2 regions of the Actinobacillus arthritidis genome follow, and region 1 is predicted to be linked to the other one. Evidence: riboswitches for the same ligand, from Rfam matches in the RefSeq annotation. Region 1 holds a riboswitch; the other holds the start of a gene.
What was found. Region 1 has a riboswitch for thiamine pyrophosphate ahead of thiM (hydroxyethylthiazole kinase). Riboswitches for the same ligand answer to the same signal wherever they lie in the genome.
Positions count from the first base shown of each region.

Region 2: linked by a shared signal. The riboswitch ahead of thiB (thiamine ABC transporter substrate binding subunit) and the one ahead of thiM (hydroxyethylthiazole kinase) in region 1 are both predicted to bind thiamine pyrophosphate.

Region 1 covers NZ_CP103833.1:904,935-917,282, reverse strand. Annotated here, with positions in the region: gene citD (citrate lyase acyl carrier protein) at 58-345, shown strand; partial or broken gene citE (citrate (pro-3S)-lyase subunit beta) at 354-1,230, shown strand; gene citF (citrate lyase subunit alpha) at 1,243-2,745, shown strand; gene citG (triphosphoribosyl-dephospho-CoA synthase CitG) at 2,822-4,186, shown strand; gene NYR89_RS04280 (malic enzyme-like NAD(P)-binding protein) at 4,385-5,650, shown strand; gene rplY (50S ribosomal protein L25) at 5,835-6,119, shown strand; RNA gene rnpB (RNase P RNA component class A) at 6,252-6,638, shown strand; gene NYR89_RS04265 (DUF1007 family protein) at 6,698-7,339, shown strand; gene NYR89_RS04260 (nickel/cobalt transporter) at 7,330-8,331, shown strand; gene NYR89_RS04255 (alanine/glycine:cation symporter family protein) at 8,433-9,884, shown strand; TPP riboswitch at 10,063-10,155, shown strand; gene thiM (hydroxyethylthiazole kinase) at 10,373-11,173, shown strand; gene thiD (bifunctional hydroxymethylpyrimidine kinase/phosphomethylpyrimidine kinase) at 11,166-11,984, shown strand; gene thiE (thiamine phosphate synthase) at 11,987-12,348, shown strand, end outside.
Region 2 covers NZ_CP103833.1:175,358-187,705, forward strand. Annotated here, with positions in the region: partial or broken gene NYR89_RS00890 (DASS family sodium-coupled anion symporter) at 1-127, shown strand, start outside; gene metE (5-methyltetrahydropteroyltriglutamate--homocysteine S-methyltransferase) at 340-2,613, shown strand; gene NYR89_RS00900 (M16 family metallopeptidase) at 2,771-4,237, shown strand; partial or broken gene ruvC (crossover junction endodeoxyribonuclease RuvC) at 4,276-4,852, opposite strand; gene NYR89_RS00910 (hypothetical protein) at 4,936-5,460, opposite strand; gene NYR89_RS00915 (YebC/PmpR family DNA-binding transcriptional regulator) at 5,590-6,330, opposite strand; gene nudB (dihydroneopterin triphosphate diphosphatase) at 6,448-6,915, opposite strand; gene aspS (aspartate--tRNA ligase) at 6,949-8,724, opposite strand; gene NYR89_RS00930 (amidohydrolase family protein) at 8,920-9,906, opposite strand; TPP riboswitch at 10,181-10,274, shown strand; gene thiB (thiamine ABC transporter substrate binding subunit) at 10,348-11,313, shown strand; gene dksA (RNA polymerase-binding protein DksA) at 11,540-11,989, shown strand; gene pcnB (polynucleotide adenylyltransferase PcnB) at 12,114-12,348, shown strand, end outside.

The sequences.
Region 1 (12,348 bases):
AAACCTTTATTTATCAGCATTTCATTTAATTCTATTATTTATATTAAGGAACGCATTATGCAGATAACCAAAGTTGCCGTTGCAGGCACATTAGAATCTAGCGATGCACAAGTGCGAATTGCACCTGCAAGCACACTGGAAATAGAACTGAACAGTTCAGTAGGTAAACAATTTGGTGACGATATTTTGGCAACGATTAAAGACGTGTTGGCTAAATTTGAAGTCACTGCGGCACAAGTGATCGTGGAAGATAAAGGTGCATTGGATTGCGTCCTTCGTGCGAGAGTAAAAGTCGCAATTTTCCGTGCCACCGATGAACAAATTGATTGGGAGAAAGCACTATGAGCCAAAAAATAAGATTAAGAAGAAGTATGCTTTTCGTACCCGGTTCAAATGCGGCAATGATCAGCAATACGTTTATCTATAAACCGGATTCAATTATGTTTGATCTTGAAGATGCAGTAGCGTTAAAAGAAAAAGATTCTGCTCGTATCTTAGTGGCTCACGCTCTCCAACATCCACTTTATAAAGAGATTGAATGCGTAGTGCGGGTAAACCCATTAGATTCTGAATTTGGTTTAGCTGATTTAAATGCGGTTGTACGTGCCGGCGTTGATATTGTGCGTATGCCGAAAACCGAAACGGCACAAGATGTAATTGATATGGACAAAGCGATTACGGAGATCGAAAGAGCGTGTGGTCGTGAAGTTGGTAGTACGTTAATGTTAGCGGCGATTGAATCACCACTTGGTATTACGCAAGCAAACCAAATTGCAACCGCTTCAAATCGTTTAATCGGTATTGCACTAGGGGCGGAAGATTACGTACGTAACCTCAAAACGGAACGTTCTCCAGAAGGTATCGAATTATTATTTGCACGTTGTTCTATTTTACAAGCAAGACGTGCGGCTGGTATTCAAGCGTTTGATACCGTTTACTCAAATGCAAATAACGAAGAAGGTTTCTTAGCGGAAGCAAGCATTAATCAAACAATTAGGTTTTGATGGTAAATCATTAGTGAATCCTCGCCAAATTGAGTTGCTACACAACTTATTTGCACCAACCCAAAAAGATGTAGATCAAGCGAAACGCATTATTGAAGCGGCAGAAGAAGCAAAACGTAATGGTTTAGGGGTGGTATCGCTCAACGGTAAAATGATCGATGCACCAATTATTGATCGTGCAACATTAGTGCTTGAACGTGCAAAACACGGTATTCGTGAGGAATAAGGGGGAACCGCTATGACAACAAGAGAACAACGTATCGCAAAATTTAATGGTGGCAAACCGGTTTACCAAGCTGTACCGAAAGCAGAATCACTCGTTCGTACCGCAAAAGACCGTAAGGTGTGCGATAGTCTCGAAGACGCAATTCGCCGTTCAGGTTTAAAAGATGGTATGACCATTTCATTCCACCACGCATTCCGTGCAGGCGATTTTGTCGTGAATATGGTGATGGAAAAAATTGCGGCAATGGGTTTCAAAAACTTAACACTTGCTTCAAGTTCATTAATTGACAGCCATTTCCCAATCATTGAACACATTAAAAACGGTGTAGTAACGAAAATTTACTCATCAGGTATTCGTGGCAAATTAGCGGACGAAATTTCGAAAGGGATTTTAAAAGAACCAGTAAATATCCATTCGCACGGTGGTCGTGTTCACTTAGTAAAATCGGGTGAATTAAAAATCGACGTAGCATTCTTAGGTGTGCCAATGTGCGATAAATTCGGTAATGCAAACGGCTTTAGCGGTAAAAGCAAATGCGGTTCTTTAGGCTATGCCCGTATTGATGCGGAATATGCGGACAAAGTGGTGCTTTTAACTGAAGAGTTTGGTGAATATCCGTTAAATCCGGCAAGTATTACACAAGACCAAGTGGATTTAATCGTTCAAGTTGATGAAGTGGGCGATCCGAAAAAAATCGGTGGTGGTGCAACCCGTATGACCACAAACCCACGTGAACTTTTAATTGCTCGCAAATGTGCGGAAGTGATTTTCGGTTCAGGTTATTTCAAAGACGGTTTCTCATTCCAAACTGGTACCGGTGGTGCATCACTTGCGGTAACACGCTTCTTAGAAGATAAAATGCGTCGTGAAAATATTACGGCAAGTTTTGGTTTAGGCGGTATCACTTCAACCATGGTAGCATTACACGAGGCTGGTTTAATCAAAAAATTAATCGACGTACAATCATTCGATAAAGATGCGGCGGAGTCATTAGCTCGCAACCCAAATCATATTGAAGTATCAGCAAACCAATATGCAAACTTCAGTTCAAAAGGTGCATCGGTTGAACGTTTAGATATCGTGGTACTTTCAGCACTTGAAATCGATACGAAATTCAACGTCAACGTATTAACCGGTTCAGACGGCGTGATTCGTGGTGCGTCAGGTGGACATTGTGACACAGCCTCATCAGCACAAGTAGCGATCATTGTTGCGCCATTAGTACGTGGTCGTATCCCTTGTGTGGTAGAAAACGTATTAACGTGCGTAACGCCGGGTGAAAACATTGATATTTTAGTGACTGATCATGGTGTGGCAGTGAACCCGAAACGCCCGGATTTAATTGAAAAATTAACCGAAGCGGGCGTGGAATTATTCACAATCGAGCAACTTTGTGAACGTGCATACAGTATCACAGGTAAACCGAAAGAAATTGAGGTAACTGATCAACCGGTAGCGGTAGTACGTTATCGTGATGGTTCGGTAATTGATGCGGTATATGCAGTAAAAGAATAATTGCTATACTATTGTTATTGTAGGGCGTGCCGAGCACGCCTTTTTTATTCCTATTTATCGATAAGTCACAAGCGGTATGATTTCCCAAAAATTTTGTAAAAACTTTTCTCTCGAAGGCGAAGAAATTTCTCTCGAACAGCTATTAACAGCACGTGAGGAACGTGCATTCTTACAACAAGAATGCCTTGAAAAATATCAGCAAACGTTATTGTCCGTCACTTTAACCGCCGTAGGTGGGGTGAAGAAAAACGAATTGCTCGATTATATTTTTGCAAGATGTTTGGAAAATCTGAGTGCTTTATTTAAAAAATTAGATATTTCACCGACTGTGGAGTTTATTCGTCCGCTCGTTACAGGGCATGAGGCGATCTTTGTGTTGCCGATTGACGCGGTAACGTTAAAAAAGGCCTGTATTGAATTAGAAGATAGCTCACCGCTTGCCCGTTTGTGGGATATTGATGTTGTCACTCCAAATGGAGAATTATTGAATCGGACAGCATTGGGTTTCCCTCCTCGCTCTTGTTTATGTTGTGCAGAAAATGCCAAACTTTGTGCCAGATCACGTACACATTCTATCGAACAAATTCTTACACAGATGCAACAACGTGCTTCAGACGATTTCTTCGCACAGCAGATCGCAGAAGCGACTTATCAGTCGCTTTTACAAGAAGTGTATCTTACGCCGAAACCCGGTTTGGTTGACCGTCGAAATAATGGTTCGCATAAGGATATGAATGTGCAAACCTTTGAGCGTAGTGCATGTGCCTTACGTCCGTTTTTTGCACAATTCGTTTTGAAGGGAATTGAAGCAAGTGTATTGCCTAAATCGCAAATTTTGTCAGAAATTCGACCGCTTGGTATGGTCGCCGAAAATGCGATGTTACAGGTAACCAATGGAGTAAATACCCATAAAGGTGCGATTTTTGCTTTTGGATTGGTTTGTTGTGCTATCGGACGTTTGTATATGAATAATGCCGGTGACAATGTGGAACTTTCACAACTTTTTGATTTAGTGGCACAATTTGCAAAAGGACTCACAGCGGAATTGCAAAATTATCCTGAAAATCTACCGCTTACACATGGCGTCAAATTATATCGAGAATATGGTTTAACCGGTGCAAGAGGTGAAGCAGAGAGCGGGTTGAGGACGGTCGTTCATTGTTTGGCACAATTCGGAAACCAAGCACAGCCGGATTTACATCAAATTTTCTTATGGTTGATGGCACATAATGATGATACGAATGTGGTGCATCGAGGTGGAATGGATGGTTTAACTTTTGTGAAACAGCAAGCGGCTGAAATTTTACGCAATGCGACTACTAAATCAGAAATGATTTCCGCTTTAGAAAAACTTGATAACGAATGTATCCACCGTAATATTAGCTGTGGCGGTAGTGCGGATTTACTGGCATTAGTTGCCTTCTTTCTATCAATTAGATAGGGAATGTTCATACCTAATTCGAGTAGTTTTTTTGTTAAGTTTAAACTAATGTTAAAAATTAGATCTAAATCACACAAAAATGCTAAATTTTGCAGTACAATCAAGACGTTTTTGAATAGTATAGAGATAAGTAAGTGATTATCTTCTATATTAATAACTAAACACATCATCAATTATATTATGTTAAAGGATGTATCCATGAGCGATTTAAAACAACAAGCATTAGACTTCCATGAATTTCCAGTACCGGGAAAAATTTCTGTTACGCCAACCAAATCTCTTTCAACACAACATGATTTAGCATTAGCGTATTCTCCAGGTGTAGCAGAACCTTGCTTAGAAATTGAAAAAGATCCTTCAGCGACTCGTCGTTATACCGCTCGTGGTAACTTAGTGGCAGTAATTTCAAACGGTACAGCCGTACTTGGTTTAGGTAATATCGGTGCATTAGCGTCTAAACCGGTAATGGAAGGTAAGGGTGTATTATTCAAAAAATTTGCCGGTGTTGATGTATTTGATATCGAAATTAACGAACATGATCCGGATAAATTAGTCGATATTATTGCATCGTTAGAGCCAACTTTCGGTGGGATCAACTTAGAAGATATTAAAGCGCCGGAATGTTTCTATATTGAGAAAAAATTACGTGAGCGTATGGGCATTCCTGTATTCCATGACGACCAACACGGTACGGCTATTATCGTAGGCGCAGCGACTGTAAACGGTTTACAAATCGTGGGGAAAGATATTAGTGAAGTTCGTTTAGTAGTTAACGGCGCGGGCGCATCTGCAATTGCTTGTACCAACCTATTACGCTCATTAGGTTTCAAAAAAGAAAATATTACGATGTGCGATTCTAAAGGAGTGATTTACCAAGGTCGTGGCGATAATATGGATGAAACCAAACAATTCTATGCGATTGAAGATAACGGTTGGCGTACGCTTGCGGATGCAGTAGCGGGTGCGGACGTATTCTTAGGCTGTTCTAAAGCGGGTGCATTAAGCCAAGAGATGATCAAAACCATGGCAAAAGATCCGTTAATTCTTGCATTAGCAAATCCAGTGCCGGAGACAACACCACACGAAGCAAAAGCTGTACGTGCGGATGCGATCGTATGTACCGGTCGTTCAGATTATCCGAACCAAGTAAATAACGTGCTTTGCTTCCCATTCTTATTCCGTGGTGCATTAGACGTAGGTGCAACCACTATTAATGAAGAAATGAAAATGGCGGCACACGCAATTGCGGATTTAGCGAAAGAGCCGGTTCCATTTGAAGTATTATCAACTTACGGTGAATTGTCATTCGGCCCAGATTATGTAATTCCAACTCCATTTGACCCACGTTTAATTGTGGCGGTTTCATCAGCGGTTGCGAAAGCGGCAATGGATTCAGGCGTGGCAACTCGCCCGATTACCGATTGGGATGCGTATGCAAAACAAGTAAAAGCACTTGTAGCTTAATTGTTTAAATAATGAAAAGAGGCGATACTATTCGCCTCTTTTTGTTTTGCATTTTGTTAGAAAAATGCGTAGAATACGCACTCGACTTTTTTAGTCGAAATTCTTTTGTGAAATAGCTGGGTCGCCTGCTATTTTTTATATTCACGGAACGTTATGTTCCTTTTTACTTTAAGAGAATCAAACAATGTCATTCAAATTTGAAGCTGAAGTTCGTTCTGCGCAAGGTAAGGGTGCGAGCCGCCTGCGTCACAATGGTCAAGTTCCTGCAATCATCTACGGTGGTAACGCAGAGCCTGTATCAATCATCTTAGATCACGATAAAGTAAACAACGCACAAGCACACGATGCGTTCTATAACGAAGTATTAACTATCGTTGTAGCGGGTAAAGAAGAGCAAGTTAAAGTACAAGCGATTCAACGTCACCCAACTAAGCCAAAATTAGTTCACTTGGACTTCAAACGTGCTTAATTTTAGTTCGTAATGAAGATTATAAATGGGATTAAGTTCTTCGGAGCTTAATCCTTTTTTATTTGCCAATAATTTACCAAACAAGCGGTTAATTATTGGCAAAACTTTGTAAATCCGCTATACTCGCTATTCTGAGTTGGTTAGACAATCGCTGGTTTATTGAAGCCCTTAATTGTTCGTAAGAACGACCTAGTGGGACAAGTAAACGAGAGGAAAGTCCGAGCTACATAGGGCAGAGTGCCAGATAACGTCTGGGCGGTGTGAACCGACGACCAGTGCAACAGAGAGCAAACCGCCGATGTACATTAGTGCAGGTAAGGGTGAAAGGGTGCGGTAAGAGCGCACCGCGTGGGTAGCAATATTCCACGGCACGGTAAACTCCACTCGTAGCAAGACCAAATAGGAACTCAATGGATGGCCCGTCCAGAGTTCGGGTAGGTTGCTTGAGCTTGTGTGTGAATGCAAGCCTAGAGGAATGATTGTCCGCGACAGAACTCGGCTTATCGACCAACTCACTTTATTTTAAAAAAGCGAACAGGGTAACTTGTTCGCTTTTTTGTTTTTATAAGGAGAATTGAATGAAGTTGATTAAATTTATACTTATTTGTTTAATTTCATGTATTACATCACAAGCTATTGCCCATCCTCATTCTTTTATTGATCTTAAAAATGAAGTGTTATTAGAGGGGACGACTTTAAAAGGTTTCCAAATGGAGTGGACGATGGATGAGATCGCTTCGGCAGAGTTAATTTATGAGGTAAAAAGTAGCTCTGATAGAGAAGCAACTAAAAAATCCATTACAGCAGAAATGGTACAAACGGTGATCGAAAATCATTATTTTAGCTATTTATATAATGCAAAGAACGAACCGTTAAAGTTTACGACCAAACCGAGTGATACCACATTTAGAATTGCAGATAAACGTGTGGTTTTTTATGTTACTTTTTACTTAAGTCAGCCTTATGATTTAACAAATAATCCGGTACGTTTTTATACTTATGAACCGAGTTACTATATGGCGATGGAATATAATAATAAACAGGATTTAAGTATTAGTAATCAAGAATGTAAAGTATCTTTAGAACAGCCACAAGTGAATCAGTCATTGCGTTTATATGCTTCAAGTTTAGATAAAACGCAAACACCGGATATGCCGGACGAAGACGGTAATTCATTAGGTGCGCAATTTGCTCAGAAAGTGGTGGCGGTATGCGAATAAAAGCAAAAGGGTCGCTATGGATAGCGGTCATTTTTTGTCTGATTTTTACCCTTTACCAAAGTTATCCTTTCTTACTTTTTAAAGTAATGGAATGGCAGAGGGCGTTTAATCAGCAATTATCCGGTTCTCTTTCCGCCTTAGCAGAAAATAGTCGACAGGCGGGTATTACATTAATTGTAATCAGTTTCTTATATGGCGTGTTTCACGCAGTTGGGCCTGGTCATGGTAAGTTTATTTTAACCAGTTACCTTTCACTAGAGAAAACAGAATTGCGACAGGCAATGAATATCAGTTTACTTTCTGCTCTAGTGCAAGGTTTGGTGGCTGTATGTTTAGTTTCGATAATTATTGTTATGTTTACGCTTTCTCGCCATTATTTCAATTTAACCTTGAAATGGATTGAGCGTGGCAGTTTCCTTTTAATGATCTTATTTGGTTTTTACTGGTGTATTAATGCTATTCGAGCATTACGCCCAAAAGTAAAATCAATACCTAAAATTAGCCGTATAACGGCTGTAAATTTGCAAAAAAATGACAAAATTACACCGCTGGTACAGCCTTCCCTGCATATACATGCTGAGCATTGCGGTTGTGGACACCAACACCTTCCTTCAGCTGAACAAATGCAACGTTTAAACGATTGGAAAAGTAAATGGCTGATTATTATGAGTATTGGGGCTAGACCCTGTTCCGGCGCAATTTTAGTTCTATTTTTAGCTTACACTTTAGATTTATATTGGTGGGGAGTTTTAGCCGCATTAGTCATGGCAATCGGCACAGGTATGACCTTGAGTCTTTTGGCATGGCTGGTACTTTTGGCCCGCAATAAAGCGATAGGGTTAAGTTCTTGGTATTTTTCGACACAAACGAATCAATATTTTTCGTTAGGATTAAGAGTTTGTGCCGGTATCGCATTAATGATTTTGGGTATGATACTTTTTCATAGTAGCTTTATTGATGCCGTTTCAAACGGTGGATTGTTAAAACGATAAATTTTATTTATTGAAAAGATTGAAAAAACTTTTCAAACGTTAAAAAATCATTAAAATGCAAACGTTTTCGTTTTTTATTTTTTACATTATAGAGGTCTTTGATGGATTTTATTGTTTCAGGTTTTGAAAATGTCCTGACGTGGATCGTGAATACGATTGATGGTCCGCTATGGGATATTACGATTTTGATTCTTTTAGGAACAGGACTCTTTTTTACGATTACGACCGGTTTTGTTCAACTTCGATTATTACCTCGCAGTTTACGTGAAATGTGGGGAGGCCGTTCGGCAGAAGGTGAATCTTTAACACCTTTCCAAGCGTTTACAACCGGCTTAGCTAGCCGTGTTGGCGTGGGTAATATCGGTGGTGTGGCAACGGCAATTGCTTTAGGCGGTCCGGGGGCGGTATTTTGGATGTGGATAACAGCGTTAATGGGAATGAGTTCGGCATTTGCAGAATCATCATTAGCACAGTTATATAAAACTCGCGATCCGAATGGTATGTTCCGAGGCGGTCCAGCATATTATATTACACGCGGTTTAAAATTTAAGCCGATGGCGATTGCATTTGCTGTAACATTAATTTTTACCTTTGGTTTTGCGTTTAATGCTGTACAGTCTAATTCTATTGTTGCGGCAACCAGTAAAGCATGGGAATGGAACGGAGAATATGTTGGTTTAGTATTAGTTATCGTAACCGGAATCATTATTTCTGGTGGGGTAAAACTTATCGGACAGGTGTCTGCGAAAGTTGTGCCAATGATGGCGTTATTCTATCTGATTATTGCAGTAATCATTTTAGGGATGAATATCGAACGTGTTCCGGCAGTACTTGGACTAATTATTGATAGTGCCTTTGACTTTTCTGCAGCGACTGGCGGTATGTTTGGAGCTTTGGTATCAAAGACAATGTTAATGGGGATTAAACGTGGTTTATTCTCCAATGAAGCGGGTATGGGTTCTGCACCAAATTCAGCGACGACTTCGGATGCAAAACATCCTGCAAGCCAAGGCTTAATTCAAATGTTAGGCGTATTTGTCGATACAATGGTGGTTTGTACTTGTACCGCAGTAATTATTTTAATGTCTGATAACTATGGCAATGAAACATTAAAAGGCGTTGAATTAACCCAAACAGCATTGCAATACCATTTAGGTGAATTTGGCTTACATTTCTTAGCATTCATCTTATTATTATTCTGCTATACCTCAATTATTGGTAACTATGCGTATGCGGAAACCAATATCCGTTATATCAAAAACAAACCTTGGTTTGTTTGGGGCTTTAGAATTATCGTGTTGTTCTTTGTTTATTTTGGTGCGGTACGTGATGGTGGTATTGTTTGGGCATTCGCTGATACGGTAATGGCATCTATGGCAGTAATTAACTTAATTGCCATTTTAATTCTTGCTCCAATCGTATGGCGTTTATTGAAAGACTATATTCGTCAGATTAAGGCAGGACAAGAGCCAGTCTTTAAGATTGAAGAACATCAAGATTTAATTCACCGAGGCGTAGATCCATTAATTTGGAAATCTAAAAATAATGAATAGATAACATATTGGTGTTAGAAGAAGCGATAATATCTTATAGGTATTATCGCTTTTTTATATCTGGTAATGCTATTAATATGGATAAAAATAGATCGATTGTTGATTAAATATGTGAGTTTCCTCTCATTTCTGAAATTATCCAGTTGGATTTTTTCAGTAAGTTATTTAGACTAATACTAATTTTTAGTCGGGGTGCCTTCAATGAGGCTGAGATTAAACCCGTGAACCTGATACAGTTAATACTGACGTAGGAAACTAATATGCCAATCTTTATTTCTCTTACCCTTTCCTTTTTCTTGTCATTTTTTTGTTGCTATTCATTTAAACCATCACAGTCATTTCTGTAATGGTTATATCTGTGTCTGAGATAAATAAGATGAATAGTCGCGTGCATTTATTTTTATGCATGATAAGAAATCTTATGCCTCCTTGAGTAAGGATGACTTATCTATTTGCGTCATTTTTTACACTTACCCATGGAGATAAATATGAAATCAAATTATTTAGAACAAATTCGCCAGCAAAATCCTCTTATATACAATATGACTAATGTGGTTGCCGCTCATTTTGCGCCTAATGGCTTACTCGCTATCGGTGCTTCACCATTAATGTCCACCGCTATTGAAGAAGCTGAAAGTTTGGCAAAAATTAGCAATGCACTCCTTATCAATATTGGTACGGCAAGTTCAGCAGAAGTGGAAGCGATGTGTTTAGCTGGGAAAATTGCGAATCAAGCAGAAATCCCTGTTGTATTGGATCCGGTTGGAATTGCCGCAACGGATTACCGCTACCAGACAGTGATGAGACTGTTAGATGAAATTCATTTTTCGGTGATTCGGGGAAACTTAGGTGAAATAGCCACACTAGCCGAACTAAATTGGCAAACTAAAGGGGTCGATGCAGGTAATGGAACGGCAAATATTGCAGAGATAGCGCATTATGTAGCGAATAAATATCAATGTGTAGTTGCTGTTAGTGGAAGTATTGATTATATCAGCGATGGCAAACGCTTAGCGAAAATTGCCAATGGTACGCCATTATTTCCCAAGATTACGGCTTCGGGCTGTTTGCTTGGATCTGTATTGGCGACATTTAATGCCGTTGCGACAAACGGTCAAATTTTTGAGGCAACTTGCGAGGGCGTAGCGGCGTATGCTATTACCGGTGAATTGGCTGAGAAAGGATTACCCACTAATGCATTTGGTTCATTCAATATTGCATTATTAGATCAGCTTGGCGCGCTTTCTGCCGATACAATCGAAAAATACGGGAGGGTCTCTTATGAGTAAGATTAGTCAGGCTTTAACCATCGCAGGTTCGGACAGCGGTGGTGGTGCAGGGATTCAGGCGGATCTGAAAACGTTCCAAATGCGAGGCGTTTTTGGCACTTCGGTTCTTACTGCAATTACTGCTCAAAATACGTTAGGCGTATTCGATATTCATTCTGTACCGTTAAGTACGATTGAAACTCAGATCAAAGCAATTGCAGAAGATTTTCAAATCTCAGCCTTTAAAATCGGAATGTTAGGTACGGCAGAAGTGATTGAGTGCGTGGCAAATGCTTTATGTCAGTATAATTTTGGTAAATTAGTGCTTGATCCAGTCATGATCGCCAAAGGTGGCACGCCACTATTACAACAAGATGCGATTAGTGCATTACAAACGTATTTGTTACCGTTAGCGGATGTGATTACGCCGAATCTGCCCGAAGCGGAAGCCTTAACCGGTATAAAAATTATCGATGATTCGACCGCTTATCAGGCGACAAAAAAATTGCAAGATTTAGGTGTGAATACTGTGGTGATTAAAGGCGGGCATTTGGCGGATTCGCAAAGTACGCATTGCCGTGATTGGATTTTTACTCCAACGACTCATTTTATTTTGGAATGTCCACGTTTTCCAACTCGTCATACACACGGTACCGGCTGTACGTTTTCTGCTTGCGTTACGGCGGAATTAGCCAAAGGACAAGCGGTCGAAACTGCAATAAAAATTGCAAAAGACTATATCAGTGCGGCAATTTCGCATCCGCTGAATATTGGCTATGGATATGGGCCGACTAATCATTGGGCTTATCAAGATTTACTCATAGAGGAATGATTATGCATGATATCCAACAAATGCTTAAACTTTATTTTATTGCCGGTACACAAGATTGCCCTAAGCCGACTGAAGATCGAGCTAAGAATCTCTTTTTGATTTTAGAACAAGCATTGCAAGCGGGGATTACTTGCTTTCAGTTTCGTGATAAAGGTAATAATTCATTAGAAGCTCAGCCACAAGCCCAAAAAGCATTGGCGATTCAATGCCGTGATTTATGTCGCCGATACAAGGTTCCGTTTATTGTGGATGATAACGTAGCATTAGCGATAGAGATTGATGCGGACGGTGTGCATGTTGGGCAAAAAGATATGTTGCCAATCATGATTCGGCAGATGACGAATAAACCGTTGATTATCGGTTT
Region 2 (12,348 bases), 730 kb from region 1:
ATTATTCGGTTCAGGTTACAACACAACAGGGCAATGGTGGGGCGTAAGTTTCATTATTTCGGTTGCTTCGTTAGTTATTTGGTTTACTGTCGGTGGCGTTTGGATGAAGCTACTCGGTTGGTGGTAATTCGATAACTTAAGATGTTATAAATAACTAAGCGGTCAAATTTGTATAAAAAATGCAAATTTGGCCGCTTGTTTTTTATATAGATAACAATTTATTTATTAATATGTTTCATAATTAAATTGAAAATTATGAGTTTGCATAATGTTTGACGTTTCTGCATTATCTAGCTATTGAATTTAACAAGAGAGTTAACGAAATAGCAGGAGTAAAGTATGACAACATTACATATCTTAGGTTTCCCACGTGTAGGGGCAAAACGTGAATTAAAATTTGCACAAGAACGCTACTGGCGTAAAGAATTAGCTGAACAAGATTTATTAGATCTGGCAAAAGCATTACGTGAAAAAAATTGGCAGTATCAGGCACAGGCCGATGCGGATTTTGTCACGGTCGGTGATTTTACGTTTTACGACCACATTTTAGATCTACAAGTAGCAACTGGCGCGATACCGGCTCGTTTTGGTTTTGATAGCCAAAATTTGACCCTTGATCAATATTTCCAATTAGCACGTGGTAATAAAGAGCAGTTTGCGATTGAAATGACCAAATGGTTTGATACTAACTACCACTATCTTGTGCCGGAATTCCAGAAAAACACTCAATTTAAGGCGAATCCTACGCATTATGTGAATCAAATCCGTGAAGCGAAAGTCGCCGGACATCAAGTTAAACCGGTGATTGTCGGCCCGCTAACATTTTTATGGCTAGGTAAAGAAAAAGGTGAAGCCTTTAACCGCTTTGATTTGCTCAAGCAACTTGTGCCGGTTTATTTTGAGATTTTAACCGCACTAGTCGCTGAAGGTGTGGAATGGATCCAAATTGATGAACCGGCATTAGCATTAGATTTACCTCAAGAATGGCTTGCGGCTTATCAAGACGTTTACGCTCAGTTAGCTAAAGTGAATGCGAAGTTATTATTGGCAACTTATTTTGGCTCGGTGGCAGAACACGCCGCTTTATTAAAAGCGTTGCCGGTAGACGGTTTACACCTTGATCTCGTGCGTGCGCCGGAACAACTCAGTGCATTTGAAGATTATCCGAAAGTGCTTTCTGCAGGTGTGATTGACGGGCGTAATATTTGGCGAGCGAATTTAAATCGTGTATTGGATGTGTTGGAGCCATTAAAAGCGAAATTTAATCAGCGTTTATGGGTTGCACCGAGCTGTTCGCTATTGCATACACCTTATGATTTAGCGGTAGAAACGCAATTACAGCAAACTAACCCTGAATTATATCGCTGGTTAGCTTTTACCTTACAAAAAGTGGCAGAGCCGCAGGTTTTAAAACAGGCATTAAATGCGGGGCGAGCAACGGTTGCGGAACAGCTGAATGATAGCCAAATAGCGGCAGATGCACGAGCAAACAGCAAAGTAATTCATAAAACGGAAGTCGCGCAACGTTTAGCTAACTTACCGGCAAATGCGGATAAGCGCCAGTCACCGTTTGCCGAGCGAATTAAATTGCAAAATAAATGGCTAAATTTACCGCTTCTTCCAACTACCAATATCGGTTCTTTCCCGCAAACATTGGAAATTCGTCACGCCCGTGCCGCATTCAAAAAAGGGGAACTATCGCTTGCCGATTATGAAGCGGCAATGCAAAAAGAAATTGAATTTGTGGTACGTAAGCAGGAAGAACTTGATTTAGACGTGTTGGTTCACGGTGAAGCGGAACGTAACGATATGGTGGAATATTTCGGTGAGTTGCTGGACGGTTTTGCTTTCACCAAATTCGGTTGGGTACAAAGCTACGGTTCTCGTTGTGTCAAACCACCGGTAATTTATGGTGACATCACTCGCCCTGAACCGATGACGGTGCGTTGGTCGCAATATGCTCAAAGTCTGACGGATAAAGTGATGAAAGGCATGCTAACCGGCCCGGTGACGATTTTACAATGGTCGTTTGTGCGTAACGATATCCCTCGTTCTACCGTATGTAAGCAAATTGGCGTGGCACTTTCTGACGAAGTATTGGATCTGGAAAAAGCCGGAATTAAAGTGATTCAGATTGACGAACCGGCGATTCGAGAAGGCTTACCGCTTAAACGAGCGGATTGGGATGCCTATTTACAATGGGCGGGAGAAGCGTTCCGTTTAAGTTATATGGGGGTGAAAGATGATACCCAAATCCACACCCATATGTGTTATTCGGAATTTAACGATATCTTACCGGCGATTGCAGGGCTTGATGCGGATGTGATTACGATTGAAACCTCACGTTCGGATATGGAATTACTCACCGCATTTGCCGATTTCAAATATCCGAATGATATCGGCCCAGGCGTGTATGATATTCACAGCCCTCGTGTGCCAACTGCCGGCGAAATCGAACATTTATTACGTAAGGCATTGAAAGTAATACCGAAAGAACGTTTATGGGTGAATCCAGATTGCGGTTTAAAAACGCGTGGTTGGAAAGAAACTGTTGAGCAGTTACAAGTCATGGTTGAGGTCACGAAAAAATTACGTACGGAGTTAGCGGAATAATTGGGATTACATAACGTTTAATTCTTAATAAAAACAAGCGGTTTAATTTGCAAAAAAATGTGTAAATTAGACCGCTTACTTAAATTATTTGTTAGAATGTCGCTACTTATTTCTCTCTTGTTTTGGGCAAGAGGATTTTCTATTTAGGAAAATAAAAATGCGTATTATTTTAACTTCTTTGGTGTTATTTACCGCTTCAGCGGCAAGTTATGCAGAAAAAAGCGAGCCGATTCAAGGGCAATTTGAGAATGGTTTACGTTATACCTTACTTCCATTACATTCGGAAAAAGGACGTATCGAAATCCGAATGAAAGTCAATACCGGAGCGATTGATGAAACCAATGAACAGCTAAGTGCGGCAAATACGCTTAAGTACCTTGTTTTCCGTGGTACAAATGCGCATCCAAACGGTTTAATGACATATCTTAATGAGCAGAAATGGAAGAAAGATAAAAATTATCGTGTGATGACAGATTATGATCATACCACTTATACAATGATTCCTCCGTCAACTTCAAATTTGGATAAAAGTTTTGATTTACTCAGTCAGATGTTATTCCAAGCAAAATTAACCCAAGAAGATTTGGATGATGAGCGTAAATATATCTTGGAAGATTGGCAACAGTCACAAAGTGTCGGTAGTTTGATGAATCAGAAACGTATTTCAGCCGTACGTGCGGATTCTCGTTATGCGGATAGAACCATTATCGGTACGGCGGAAAATATTCAAAGTTTACCGGCAACCCAATTACAGCAGTTTTATCAAACGTGGTATGTACCGAATAATATGCAACTGTTAGTGGTTGGCGATATTGAACCGGAAGCGACAAAACAACAAATTCAACAATATTTTGCCGGTATTACGGCAAAAGAAACACCTAAACGAGATTATTTAGAGCCGGTATTATCAGAGAAATTAGTGATAAATCAGCTTCAAGATGCAAGAAGTAATGTAAGCCAAGTAGCTTATATTTTTCGCTTTGATGAAACTAAACATCGCGTACGTACTAATGAAGCTCGTTATGCACGTTTGATTGATCGTTTGGCACTTTCATCAATAGAGCGACGATTACAATTACAAACGAATAGCTTACCAAAAGGTATATCGGCGATGAGTGTACGTAAATCTGATATTGGTAAAAATACAGCGGCACTAGGCTTTTTTGCAACGGTAGGATCAACCCAGCACGAATTAGGGTTAAAGCAAATTTTTAGTGAAATAGAGAATCTGAAACGCTCTCCTATTACGGAAGAAGAGCTGGCTAAACAAAAAGAAGTTGTTCAGCTTCAAATCGAAAATGCAAAAAAAGATGAAAATGATCGAGATTTTCAACAATGGTTAAAGCTCATGTCAGAAACAGTATTATCTGATAAGCCTTACTTAACACAAAATAAGTTAGCGGAATTACTTGAACCTATGCTTAAAAAAGTATCGGTTGAAGAAGTTAATGAGAGAATCCAGCTGTGGAGTAATGCTAAAGATGGTGTGATCAATTATCAACTGCCAAGAAAAGTACAGGTTAAGCCAATTACGCAAGAAACCGTAAATCTGCTAAAAGCAGAGGTGGAAAAAGTAGAAGTGATGTCACCTGTTACTGCGCCTACTAAAGAAAATAAACAATAGAGAAAAAGAGTAATCAAGAAATTGATTACTCTTATTTTTTATCCTTTTAAACGGAATCGTCCACGGCTATACCGAGTTTTCATTAACGCGAGAATTTGTTCTTTATCACTACTGACTTTCTGATTACTTTGTTTTGCAACGACCAAAGAATGTTGAATCGAATGGGCGTGGGTAATCGCAATCGCAAGGGCATCGGCGCGTCAGCTTGCGGTTTGGACGAAAGTTGAAGCATACGGGTGACCATATCTTGCACTTGGATTTTATCCGCTGAGCCAATGCCGGTTACAGTTTGTTTGACTAAACGAGCGACATATTCAAACACCGGTAAATCGTGGTTTACCGCGCGACAATCGCCGTACCACGAGCTTGCCCGAGTTTGAGAGCGGAGTCGGCATTTTTCGCCATAAACACTTGTTCAATCGCAAACATATCAGGTTGGAATTGGGTGATGATTTCTGTTACGCCGGCATAGATACGTTTTAAGCGAGTCGGTAAATCATCAACGGAAGTGCGAATTGCGCCGCTTCCTAAATATTCTAAATGACGTCCGGTTTGACGAATCACACCATAACCGGTAACTCGTGAACCCGGGTCAATTCCTAAAATAATCGGCATAGCTTATCCAATGAATGAAAACAAGCGGGCAGATTTGCAAAAAATTTTACAAATCCGCCCGCTTATTTAAACGAATCAATCTGTTATTTATTTAATTTTGCAGTTGCAGTTTGATTAACTTCGCAGTTTTTTGCAAGGATTTCATCCGCATTTTTTCCTTTTTTGAATAACATTCCCGCTTCAGTTTTATTAAAGGTTGAAAGTGAGAAGGTGTCATCTAGGTTCCATACGTGCGTTTTTGAGGCAAATGATGCAAAGTCTTTATTTTTCTCATCACGCATTAACTCTTTTACCGCCACATCATTTACCGTTAAAGTTAAACCGGTTGCTTTTTCGCCTTCAAAATCATAGGTTGCTACTACAGTTTTGCTGTTTTGGCATTGATAAACTACGGTTTTAGAAGATGCAGTTAATTTATTTTTTACCGTATTTACTGTGTTTGAAACGCCATTAGATACGGCTGTTGCACCTTCTTTTACCGCATTTGTGGTTGCTGAAGCCGCATTTGATACGCCTTCGCTTACAGTTGAAGCCACATCGCCTGCTGTTGAACAAGCCGCTAAAAGAGTCGCTAAAGATAACGCCGAAGCAAATTTGATTAATTTCATTTTTATATTCCTTATGTTAGGGATAAACATACACGTTTTAAACGCATCCACTAGATGCCAACTTATTGAAGTTAGTTCAATTTAAGTAAAAAAGAAGCCAACCTAAATGGTTGGCTTATGTATTACGATTTATAGTAATGCGACAACTTCGTCACTGATTTCACCATTGTGATATACGTTTTGTACGTCATCACAATCTTCAAGGCGGTTAATTAAATCAAGTAATTTCGGTGCAGTTTCCGCATCGAGTTCAACAGTTGTTGATGGAATCATTGTTACTTCCGCTTCTTGAATTTTAAAGCCCGCCGCTTCAATACCATCACGTACACTACCTAAATCTTCCCAAGCAGTATAGATTTCAAATGAACCGTCCTCTTGTGCTTGAATATCGTCCGCACCTGCTTCGATCGTCGCTTCAGTTAACGCATCTTCATCGCCTGAAGCAATTAAAATTAAACCTTTTTTGCTGAATAAGTAACCAACAGAACCTTCAGTACCTAAGTTACCGCCACATTTAGTGAAGCTTGGACGAACTTGTGAAATGGTACGGTTAGCGTTATCACTTAAACATTCAACCATTACCGCTGTACCACCCGGGCCGTAACCTTCATAGATTTTGGTTTCCATATTGGTGTCATCGCCACCGCCTACACCACGTTCAATTGCTCGGTTGATGGTATCACGTGTCATATTGTTGGATAACGCTTTATCTACTGCAGAACGTAAACGAGGGTTTGCAGAAACATCACCGCCGCCGATTTTTGCCGCAGTAACTAATTCACGAATTAATTTAGTAAAAATTTTACCGCGTTGTGCATCTTGTGCCGCTTTACGGTGTTTAATGTTAGCCCACTTACTATGACCTGCCATTCTGTTGTTTCCTTCTTTTAAATTTATGTTTTGAAAAAGTTCCCCTCTTTAGCAAAGAGGGGTTAGGGGAGATTTGGCAGAATAACCTTGCACTCGTAAGAGAATTTGACATGACTATCAAATCTCCCCCTGCCCCTCTTTTCTAAAGAGGGGAGTTAAATATTTTGCAATTGCCGCCGCATTATTCGGTGATTTTGTTAGCTGGATGGCTTCTTTAACGCTCACCCATTTAAACGCTAAATGTTCACTTAATATCGGTTGTCGTTCTTGCGTTAAGGCAAGTAAAAACCAATGTTCCGAGCAGTGCGTGACATCAGGCGCGTATTTATACCGAAAATGCGGAAAAATCTCAAATTCCACCGATTCGTTACAATCCGTTAGCGTAAGTTTTTCCGCTAAAATATCGATACCGATTTCTTCTTTCACTTCACGAATTGCCGTTTCAAACGGCTGTTCGTTCGGTTCAAGCGAACCGGTCACCGACTGCCAAAATTCGGGATCGTCTTGGCGTTGCGGCATTAAGACTCTTCCCGAATTTTCTGCATAAATCACAACTAAAATGGAGTTAGGATTTTTGTATTTCATCAGCAAAAAATAAGCGATTTTTGACCGCTTGTCTTATTCCGCTTTCTCTTTTTTCACGACCGCAATACCAAGCTCTTCCAATGCTTGTGGGTTTGCAAAACTCGGTGCTTCTGTCATTAAACACGCTGCCGCAGTGGTTTTCGGGAATGCAATCACATCACGGATATTTTCCGTGCCGGTAATAAGCATGGTTAAACGGTCTAAACCGAATGCAAGACCGGCGTGCGGTGGCGTACCGAATTTTAATGCGTCTAATAAGAAACCGAATTTTTCTTGTTGATCTTGTTCGTTAATACCGAGGATACCGAATACGGTTTGTTGCATTTTCGGATCGTAAATACGTACTGAACCGCCGCCTACTTCGTAGCCGTTGATAACCATATCGTAAGCATTCGCAACTGCATTCACCGGATTTGCCGCTAATTCTTCCGGCGTTAAACCTTTCGGAGAAGTGAACGGGTGGTGCATTGCAGAAAGGTTGCCTTCATCGTCTTTTTCAAACATTGGGAAGTCAATAACCCAAAGCGGTTTCCACGCTGAAAGATCGGTTAATGCTAAATCACGACCAACTTTCAGACGTAAAGCACCCATTGAGTCGGTAACGACTTGCCATTTATCCGCACCGAAGAATAAGATATCGCCGCTAGTTGCGTTAGTACGCTCGATTAATGCTTTGAAAACCTCTTCGTTTAAGAATTTTGCTACCGGGCTTTGGATACCTTCCATACCGGCATTTACATCATTGATTTTCGCCCACGCTAAGCCTTTTGCACCATAGATACCGACAAATTGCGTATATTCGTCAATTTGTTTACGAGTAAGCGTTGCACCGTTCGGTACACGAAGCACGGTTACACGACCGTCTGCTGAATTTGCCGGCTCGTTAAATACTTTAAACTCAACGTCTTTTAAAATGTCCGCCACGTCCACTAATTCTAACGGGTTACGCAAATCCGGTTTATCTGAACCGAAACGTTGCATCGCTTCCTGCCATGTCATAATTGGGAATTTGCCTAAATCTACGTTTAAGCGATCCAACCATAAGCCGTGAATCATATTTTCCATTAATTCACGCACTTCTTCAGCGGTTAAGAATGAGGTTTCCACATCGATTTGGGTAAATTCCGGCTGACGATCAGCACGTAAATCTTCATCACGGAAACATTTTACGATTTGGTAGTAGCGGTCAAAACCTGACATCATTAACAACTGTTTGAAAAGTCGCGGTGATTGCGGTAACGCATAGAATTTACCGTTGTGTACACGGCTTGGTACTAAATAGTCACGCGCACCTTCCGGTGTTGCTTTGGTTAGCATTGGTGTTTCGATATCAAGGAAGCCGTTGTCGTCCATATAACGACGTACGAAGCTCGTGATTTTTGCACGTGTTTTAAGTTTTTCCGCCATTTCCGGACGGCGTAAATCAAGATAACGATATTTTAAACGTTGCTCTTCTGTGTTGTTTTGGTTGAAATCAAGCGGTAAAACTTCCGAGTTGTTATACACAATCACATTTTTCACTAACACTTCGATTTCGCCGGTCGCCATCTCTTTGTTGATTTGTGATTCATCGCGTGCAATCACCTCACCTTGAATTTGTACGCACGCTTCTGAACGTAGACCTGATGCAATTTTGAAAATCGCTTCGTCTTTCTCGTCAAAGAAAACTTGCACGATACCTTCACGGTCACGAATTTGCATAAAAATAAAACGACCAAGGTTACGCACACGGTGTACCCAACCGCTTAATGTGACGGTTTGACCAACGTGCGAGCGGTTTAAAGCACCGCAATAATGAGAACGCATCATAAAAATATCCTTAATATATTAAAAAGAGGTTTTCCGCTTTGCTAAATGCGGAGAAAAAATCTTTGGGATTATAGCGGAAAATTGCTGGAAATTGGAGAGAGGAAAAGAAACAAGCGGTCGAATTTACAGATTTTTTTGCAAATTTGACCGCTTGTTAGTACTAAATCAGCATAAATATGCGTGAATAGTCGGAAATTAGAGTAAACCTAAAACTTTTCTGCCATTAATTGAGGCGATATTTGCCATTTCTTCTAAGTTAGTAAAACGGCGACCGGCAGACAATAAGCTAAGTTCTTGCCACATATCGCCTTCACATAACGGAACCATATAATCACAAATATTATCAGTACCGATTGCTACGGTAATACCTTCTGGGATTAATTCATCCGCCGGAGTCAGTGCATTGTGGAATGGCTGTAAATCTTCTTTACGACCGCTATCAATCCACGCCATTGGGCAAGCGATCACCATCATTTGTGAATCACGCATTTTTTGATAGAGCATTTTACGATATTCTTTCGGATGTGCGCCGATAGAGATGCCGTGAATTGCTACCACTCGACCTTGCATACCATGTTCGATTGCTTTGTCACATAATTGTTCGGTTTCTTTTTCTTTCGGGGTATTAAATTGGTCCACGTGTACATGCAACATCTTGCCGAGTGATTTGGCTTTATCCATCAAAATATCCATTGCTTCCATGCCTTTACCGAAATCTAATTCATCACGGTATGGCAAGCCACCAATCATATCTACCATTTCAGAACCGATATCAAACCATTTTTTGGCATTCGGTTCGATAACACCTTTTAACGTTTGATTGGCAAATTTTAAGGTAATATCACTTTTATATACTTCACGTGCTTTATGAGCGACGATAATGGCACGATCTTCACATACACCGTCAATATCAACAAATGTACCGAATGCGGTTACCCCTTGTGAAATCATTAATTCAATCGCTTGTGAAAAACGACGATAATAGTCATCAACGGTTGAGTTACGTTTTACTTCGTCCACTAAATCCCATTTTTGTTGGAGGTTGGCATTTTGGTAAATGGTAATTTTTTCTGGTGTCATGGTAAATGCACGGTCTGCATGAGCGTGAGCATTTACCCAACCGCCTTTTTTAATAATTTCGTCACGGATATGGCTTTTTAGTGTACGAATTAACTGACTCATCTTAAATTATTCCTCTTTACGACTGCTGATTTTTAGACAAAAAAAAGATCTCTATAAGAGATCAATGAAATTTTGAAATACCAAAAAAAGAGCCAAACACCATAATGAAATGATGTTTGGCTAAATGAGTGTTTAAGTATGTTGTAAGGTTTTGCATATGAATTTATCTAGGTCCTTTCTTGGCACTAGGATTGTAGTATAGTCATTTCTTCTTAAAAAGGCAAACGTTTGCTTGTGGTGTTTGCATTATATTTACGCATACCTTACAATTAACACGTTCTCATTGGGGTGCTTTACAAAAGCTGAGAAATTACCCATAGAACCTGATCTGATTAGTATCAGCGTAGGGATTTGAGACGCTTTTTTCTGATTTCTTACAACAGAAGTAAAGTAAGATTTACTCAAATCCTTCTATATTCCGTAAAATTAGAAGGACAATTCATGAAACTGACTAAACTTGCTGTGTTATCAGCATTTTTCACCGCCACCGCTTATGCTCAACAACCGGCATTAACCGTTTATACTTATGATTCATTTGCCTCAGATTGGGGACCTGCACCAAAATTAGAACCGTTGTTTGAACAGCAATGTCAATGTGATGTGAAATTTATGCCGTTTGAAGACGGAATTACGATGTTGAATCGTATTCGTTTAGAAGGCAAGAAAACCAAAGCGGATGTAATGCTCGGCATTGATAATTTCACGATGGCAGAAGCGGAAAAAACCGGTTTGTTTGTTCCGCATGGTTTAACGACAGGCACATTAAATTGGCAAAATAAAACATTTTATCCGTATGATTATAGTGAGTATGCTTTTATTTATGACAAACAGAAATTAGCAAGTCCGCCGACATCATTAAAAGAACTGGTTGAACGTCAAGATTTAAAAGTCATTTATCAAGATCCCCGTACCAGTACTGTTGGACGAGGGTTATTATTTTGGCTAAACACGGTATATAGTGAACAAGCTGAACAGGCATGGAAAACTTTAGCGAAACATACGGTAACTGTCGGCAAAGGTTGGTCGGAAACGTATAGTGCGTTTTTAAAAGGTGAATCGGATTTAGTGTTGAGCTATTCGACTTCTCCGCTTTATCATCAATGGCACGATAAAACCGATAAATATGTAGCGGCACAGTTTAGCGAAGGGCATTTAGTCCAAACAGAAGTAGTCGCGATATTAAATACGAGTAAGCAAAAAGAATTAGCGACTAAATTCCTCGCTTTCTTACAACAGCCGGAAGCACAAAAAGTAATTTCTTACCATAATGTGATGAAACCGTTAGTGGATACAGTGGCTGATCCTGCGTTTAAAGTAATGCCGGAGTATAAAAATTTAGCATTTACGATGCCGAATGCTGAAACGATTAAAGGTTGGTTAGCAACTTGGTCGAAAAGCTGGCAATAAAATAAAGAAGAAGTAAAAATAATTTGAGTAAATTTTAACGGCTGAAGGAATCTTTAGCCGTTTCATTGTCTGCTAAGCGGTAAAAATTGCAAAAATTTTTGCAAATATTCATTGCCAAATAGGGCGACATTTGTTATTTATACGCCCTTTTAAAATTCGTCCCAAATATTTTTATGACACTTTTATACTAAATTGGGGAATGTGCTATCCAACAAGGAGTGAAATTATGGCTCAAGTGGCAAACACCACTTCATTAGGTTTATTAGCTTTAGCAGGCGTAACACCTTACCAACCGAAAAAAGATGAAGAGTATATGAATGATGCTCAGAAAGAGCATTTTCGTAAAATTCTTCGTGCATGGCATGTTCAAATTATGGACGAAGCTGAGCGTACCAAAAATCAAATGCAGGAAGAAGTAGCAAACTTTGCGGACCCTGCCGATCGTGCTACTCAGGAAGAGGAATTTAGCCTTGAGTTAAGAAATCGTGATCGTGAACGTAAATTACTCAAGAAAATTGAGCAAACATTAAATAGTATTTCGGAAGATGAATACGGTTATTGTGAAACATGTGGCGTAGAAATCGGCTTACGCCGTTTAGAAGCTCGCCCGACAGCGGATATGTGTATCGATTGTAAAACACTCGCTGAAATCCGTGAAAAACAAATGGGCCTATAAGCTAATTAAAAAGAGTAAATAGCGGTATAATAATGGACAATCTCGCATTGTCCATTATTTTTATTTTACATGGCTATTTATTTTAATTTACTAGGGGTGGATTATTTTTAACTATATTAAGTCGTTGTTTTCTCGACAAAAAAAAGGAAAAAAACAACCGCTTACAGAACAAAACTTGTCTGAAGTAAAATCGGAAAAACGTGTTAAAGCGGTAGAATCTCAAACAAAATCCAAGCGTTCTGCTCCGACATTGAGTGAGCGACCTCAGCGTTCTTCTCAAAAATCTAAAAAAAATTCAGATGTTCCTTCTCATTTACTGCATAAAAAATTTACGGTAAGTGGTGGTCATTATGATATTA